Streptosporangium sp. NBC_01755: one gene and its partner. The protein of the gene in region 2 interacts with the protein of the main gene of each other region in a pairwise test. Links are inferred from orthologs where the notes say so. Each region holds a gene or a part of one and is shown on either strand. Other genes may lie near its edges.

What was found. The genes of interacting proteins can lie anywhere in the genome.
Region 1: the proteins of OG884_RS33395 (region 2) and topA interact in binary tests that used the Escherichia coli proteins (3 or more experiments, as listed by UniProt). The link is inferred for Streptosporangium sp. NBC_01755 from one-to-one orthologs.

What each region holds. Positions count from the first base shown.
Region 1 is NZ_CP109131.1:3,399,771-3,403,078, forward strand. What follows is about bases 16-3,253. They hold topA (type I DNA topoisomerase), read right to left. Parts: upstream 2,868-3,253; coding sequence 216-2,867; downstream 16-215. Other genes in these bases: OG884_RS15825 (metallophosphoesterase), read right to left, coding at 16-84; OG884_RS37505 (DUF5703 family protein), read left to right, coding at 2,794-3,210. Outside these bases: more of OG884_RS15825, read right to left, coding at 1-15. UniProt on the Escherichia coli protein: Releases the supercoiling and torsional tension of DNA, which is introduced during the DNA replication and transcription, by transiently cleaving and rejoining one strand of the DNA duplex.
Region 2 is NZ_CP109131.1:7,231,532-7,234,533, reverse strand. Bases 68-2,999 are described here. They hold OG884_RS33395 (YigZ family protein), read right to left. Parts: upstream 1,889-2,999; coding sequence 1,247-1,888; downstream 68-1,246. Other genes in these bases: OG884_RS33385 (sulfotransferase family protein), read left to right, coding at 2,848-2,999; OG884_RS33390 (glycosyl hydrolase), read right to left, coding at 1,870-2,412; OG884_RS33400 (IS1634 family transposase), read right to left, coding at 68-1,033. Also shown: more of OG884_RS33400, read right to left, coding at 1-67; more of OG884_RS33385, read left to right, coding at 3,000-3,002.

The DNA of each region.
Region 1 (3,308 bases), 3.8 Mb from region 2 along the record:
CGAGCGAATCAGGCGACGCCACAGGTAGTAGTGGACCACCGTGATCACACAGATGACCAGCGACACGAAGCCCACGATCGTCACTCGCCCTCTCTCGCGCCCACCGGCCATCTCCGGCGCGTTCCGAAGAACGCCCGAAACGGCGAATGCGTTCCCAGCGGGTGCGGAAACCCTTCGAGCCAGAGCCCCGTACGAGGGGCCCTGGCTCGGCGGCGTCAGGCCTTGGCCTTGGCCCGGGTGGTGCGGGGACGCTTGGGCGCCGGGCCACGGGCGCGGCGGTCGGCGAGAAGCTCGGCGGCGCGTTCGGTGGTGATCTGCTCGACCTCGTCACCCTTGCGCAGGGAGGCGTTGGTCTCCCCGTCGGTGACGTAGGGCCCGAACCGCCCCTCCTTCACCACGATCGGCTTCTTGGAGACGGAGTCCTCACCCAGCTCGCGCAGCGGCGGCGCGGCCGCGGCCCGCCTGCCCCTGGTCTTGGGCTGGGCGAACAACTCCTTGGCCTGGTCGAGAGTGACCGTGAACAGCTCCTCCTCCGAACCCAGGGAACGAGAGTCGGTGCCCTTCTTGATGTACGGCCCGAACTTGCCGTTCTGCGCCGTGACCTCCTGGTCGTCGATCATCCCGAGCACCCTCGGCAGTGAGAGCAGGAGCAGGGCATCCTCAAGGGTGACGGTGTCCAAGGACATCGACTTGAGCAGCGACCCGGTGCGCGGCTTGGGGGCGTCGGCCTTCTTGGTCTTCTTCTTGCCCTCCGCCGGAGGCGTCTCCACCGGCAGGATCTCGGTGACGTACGGGCCGAAGCGACCGTCCTTGGCCACGATCACGTTCCCGGTCGCCGGGTCCTTGCCCAGCTCCCGATCACCCATCGGGCGGGAGAACAGCTCCTCGGCCCTTTCGGCCGTGAGCTCGTCGGGGGCCAGGTCCTCAGGCACGTTCACCCGGACACCCTCGCGGTCCAGGTACGGGCCGTAGCGGCCCACCCGGATCATGATGTCGGTGCCCCTGATCGAGAACGAGCTGATCTCCTTGGCGTCGATCTCGCCGAGGTCGGTGACCAGCTCCTTCAGGCCGTCGCCGCCCTCCACACCGAAGTAGAACCGGCGCAGCTCAGGCACCCGCTCCGCCCGGTCGTTGGCGATGTCGTCGAGGACCTTCTCCATGTCGGCCGTGAAGTCGTAGTCGACGAGGTGGCCGAAGTGCTGCTCCAGCAGGTTGACCACCGCGAACGCCAGGAAGGACGGCACCAGGGCGGTGCCCTTCTTGAAGACGTAGCCGCGGTCCAGAATCGTTCCGATGATCGACGCGTACGTCGAAGGGCGGCCGATCTCCCGGTCTTCCAGCTCCTTGATCAGCGACGCCTCCGTGTACCGGGCCGGCGGCTTCGTGGAGTGCGACAGCACGTTCAGCGCGGACGCGGTGAGCGGGTCGTTCTCGCTCAGGTTCGGCAGGCGCTTCTCGGAGTCGTCCCTGTCGGTGGACGGGTCGTCCGCACCCTCGACGTAGGCCTTCAGGAAGCCGTGGAAGGTGATGGTCCGCCCGGAGGCGCTGAACTCGACCCGCTCGCCCGAGCTGGACGTGCCGTCCACCTTGACGGTGACCGACTCGCCGACCGCGTCCTTCATCTGGGAGGCCACGGTCCGCTGCCAGATCAGCTCGTACAGCCGGAACATGTCACCGCTCAGCCCGGTCTCGCCCGGCGTGCGGAACTCCTCCCCCGAGGGGCGGATCGCCTCGTGCGCCTCCTGCGCGTTCTTCACCTTGCCGGCGTAGACGCGCGGCTTGTCGGGCACGTAGGCCGACCCGTAAAGCTTGATCGCCTGGCTGCGGGCGGCGGCGACAGCGGTCTCCGACAGCGTGATGCTGTCGGTCCGCATGTAGGTGATGAAGCCGTTCTCGTAGAGGCGCTGGGCGACCTGCATCGTCGACTTCGCGGAGAAGCCCAGCTTGCGGCTGGCCTCCTGCTGCAACGTGGTCGTCCTGAACGGCGCGTACGGCTTGCGGGTGTACGGCTTGCGCTCGACCGACCTGACCTTGTACGGCACACCTGCCAGACGCCCGGCCAGGGCGCGAGCGGCCTGCTCGTCCAGGTGGAGCACGTCGGCGCTCTTGAGGGTGCCGTTGCTCGTGAAGTCCCGGCCCTGGGCGACGCGCTTTCCGTTCACACCGGTCAGCATGGCGGTGAACTCGTGCGGAACCTCGTCGCCACCGGTGTCGAGCAGCGCCTGCAGGTCCCAGTAACTCGCGCTGGTGAACGCCAGGCGCTCACGCTCGCGCTCCACGACCAGCCGGGTCGCCACGGACTGCACGCGCCCGGCGGAGAGCCGGGGTTTGACCTTCTTCCACAGGACCGGGCTGACCTCGTAGCCGTAGAGCCGGTCGAGGATGCGCCGGGTCTCCTGGGCGTCGACCAGCCGCAGGTTCAGGGCGCGGGGATTGGCCACCGCCTCCTGGATCGCCCGCGGGGTGATCTCGTGGAACACCATGCGGTGCACCGGGACCTTGGGATTGAGCACCTCGCGGAGATGCCAGGCGATCGCCTCGCCCTCGCGGTCCTCGTCAGTGGCGAGATAGAGCTCATCGGCGTCCTTGAGCAGCTGCTTGAGCTTGCTCACCTGCGCCTTCTTGTCGTGATTGACGACGTAGAGCGGCTCGAACTCGTGATCCACATTGACGCCGAGGCGCGCCCAGGACTCTCCCTTGTACTTTTCCGGGATGTCGTCGGCCTTCTCGGGGAGATCACGAATATGCCCGATGCTGGACTCCACGACGTAGCCGCGGCCGAGGTACCCGGCGATGGTCTTCGCCTTGGAAGGCGACTCGACGATCACCAGGCGGTTTCCGCCGGCGTTGCCGTTCTTGGCTGGCACGCTGCTTCCTACCTCGCTGTTCGCATTCGTTCCCCGTTTACTTCCCCTCGGGTTACCCGATCTCAGTCGGGAACACTCCCAAGGAAAGCCGCAAGGACGCAGAATAAAGCCCTATGAGTGTCGACGTCCCTCGGCCCACCCTCGGAGACTAATCGCTGTGCTGGACTACTCCTACTTGGTTCTCCACCTCCCGCGTGGCACCTCCCGGGACGCAGCCCGCCGGATACTGACCGAACATGCAGAATACGGCGACTGGGAGCTCGACCGCCTGCGACTGTATCCCGATGGCCGTCGAGACGTCCGACTGCGCCGGAAGATCATACGTGTGACCAGGACGATGTGATTCCGGACATGGCTTTGCCCGCCCCGGGCCGCGCCCCCGGAACGGGCAAAGCTTCTGTGCCTCGCCACGCGAGCGAGCGCCGCACCACGCAGGCGCGA
Region 2 (3,002 bases):
TGTCGCGGATCTCCTGGTAGCGGCCCTGACGGGCGAGTGCTTCGGTGGCCTCGGCCGATCCGGAGCGGAGCTTCTCTCCGATGATGTAGTGGTGGTCGCCCTTGCGCAGGTGCAGCCGGTTGCGCTCGGAGGCGAAGCCGCGGTCGGCGACCCACACGATCCGCGACAACGTCCAGTCCCGCATATCGTCCTTGACCTGCCGGATCAGCGCGGAGTCGCCGGTCGCGCCGGGCCAGGACCACACCCGGACGGGGATGCCGGTGCGGGTGACGGCCATCCCGATCACGACCTGCGGCAGGTCATCGCGGTGGTCCTTGGACTTGCCGAACGACCGGAACCCCTTGCGCTTGTGATCGTCGGTGGCGTCCTGCTCGGGCACGACCTGGCCGAACGCGTCGCGAGGCACGGCTTCGTCGGCGTCTTCGGTCTCGAAGTAGGTCGAGGTGGTGTCGAAGAACAGCAGATCGACCTCGAGGTTGAGGAGGTTTGCGACCTGGTGGAACACCTCTTCCTCGAGCTTTCCGGAGATCTCGATCAGCCAGTCCATCGCCCGGTAGCAGGCGTCGTCGCTGGTCGCGGGCAGCAGGCCGTCGATCGCCACGTCCTCGTTCACCCAGCGGGCCGCCGCGAGCTTGGAGCAGGGGGCCAGGGCCCGGTTGGCGACCAGCGCGAACAGCACCCGCTCCGCGGCCGGGTCGAGCCGGCGGCCCTTGAGCAGCCGTTTCATCACCTTGCCGATCTCCAACTGCCGCCAGAGGGCATCCAGCACCCATGTGCCGCCCAGAGGTCGGGACTCGGTGAACGCCAGCCCGTCGGTCGCCGCCGACAAGGCGGCGTCGGGATCGAGGAACCGGGTGACCGAGGCGATCAGGCGCTGCAAGGCTTCCCGGTTCGCGGCATCCTCGCGGCCGAAGTTGTAGACGACCTGCACCTTCGACCGCTTCAACACCGGATCCCACACGTTGTGCGCGAGCTGCAGGTATCGGACTTCCGTCCCGTCCTTGTTCCGGCGAGGCGTCGACCGCAGATACATGGACTAGACGATAACGCCATAACCCTTGGCAGGCCTAGGAAACGGCGAATATGCGTGTATCTAGGCAGAATCGAGAATCCGACCAGTCCCCACCCCTCTGACCAGCATCTACACCTTCAGCCGTGGCCCAGAACCCTGATTAGCTGCGGAACCCAGGGAAGATGGTGGGGACCCGTGTGGGCGGCGTCCCGGCCACTACGGTCGAGCACCGTTTCAGCTGTTTCTGAAGCTGTTTCTGAGATGGACCGTCTCGCCCTGCTCGATCCTGGCGTGGCCCGCGGTCAGTGTGGCGACCCAGCCGGGGAAGGCCGCCAGGTCCCGCTCGCGTACCGCGACGCGGAAGCCGACCTCCGCGCCGTAGACGACCTCCCTGACCTCGTACGGCGAGATGTGCAGGTCGTTCTCCAACCGCCCGGCCCGCACGTGGTCCACGGTCACGGTCATGACCCTGGCGGGCACCATCTCGACCAGCGGCGTGAGATCCAGCGTCTTGCCGACCGACGAGCCGTACGCGCGGACCAGGCCCCCCGCGCCGAGCTTCACACCGCCGAAGTATCGGGTGACCACCGCCACCACGTCGGCGACGCCCCTGCGAAGGAGGGTCTCCAGCATCGGGGTGCCCGCGGTGCCGCCGGGCTCGCCGTCGTCGTCGGCCCGCTGGACGTGGCGGTCCCCGCCGATCACGTAGGCCGAGCAGTTGTGCGTGGCGTCACCGTGAAGCCGCCTGCGCCCGGCGACGAACTCCCTCGCGGCCTCCTCCGAGGAGACCGGGCCGACCGCGCACAGGAACCGGGATCGCTTGATCTCGATCTCGTGTTCTGTGGTGTCCTGCGGGGTCAGGTACGGGTCGGGCACCTGGCAAGGCTACCGGCGCGGGGCCGGCACGACGGTCCCGCGCGAAGGAGCGGCGGGTCAGAGGAAAGGAGCCCGGGGCTGGGCTGAGGCCGTACGACCTCGGCGCTCAGATCCCGCTGCCCCGGCCGCACGGGGAGGGAGCGGTCGGGGGGGCAGCGGGCCGCCTGGAAGGCGCGGCCCGCCCGGGTCGCGGTCCCGTCGCCGCGGAACAGCCCGCTGCCCGGTTCGGTCTCGGAGGAGGGCAGACCGAACCAGGCGTAGCGTCGCACGTACGGCAGGGAGGCCGGCATCCTGGTGGAGGCGGTGACGAAGGCGGCCTGCTGGGCGTCGGTGGCGTAGCGGGTGCCGTTGGAGAAGTCGATCAGGGCGTACTCGGTGAGCCGGATCGGCTTGCGGTAGCGCTTGTACACCGCCTGGACGTAGGACTTGAGCTGGCCGACCGCGGCCTGGGTGCGGAAGTCGCCGCCGTACCAGTGCAGCGCGATGAAGTCGACGCGGTAGCCGCGGCCATGGAGAAGGCCCACAGCGACCAGCTCGCCCGGCTGGAGCCGTGACAGGCGTCACGCGCGCCCGGCGTCACGGGACCCCGGCGCTGCCGTTCGCCCGGCGGGCGCACCCGCACCTGGTGCTCGCCCTGCTCTACGCCGGAGCCACCGCGGCGACCGCGAGACCGGGAGGCGCGGAGACCTCAGAGGAACATCGGACTCGAAATACGGCACGGGTATCGTGTTTATTCATAACACGACAAAACTCCCACATAGCACCGAAATAGCAGAAAAGAACTCAGTGCTCATTGAACGGGACGGCAGCGCTCACGTCCACGACCCGGGGATAGGCGTCGGCGGCGGGAAACCCTCGACCGGGAAGCCCCCCGGGTCACGACGATCCCACGGCCAGGCGCTTGCCTTCGCCAGAAAAGGGGCTATATTTACCAATAATAATAGTAGGGATTAAGGGTAATGACGATGCCCCTGCCGAATTTCCTCACAATCGGTGCCCCTAAATCCGGGACCACCGCCCTGCACACCGCATTGGCCCGGCACCCGGGGCTGTTCATGTCCCCGGTGAAGGAGCCGAAGTTCTTCCTCAGCGACGGCCCCCCTCCCACCGGGGG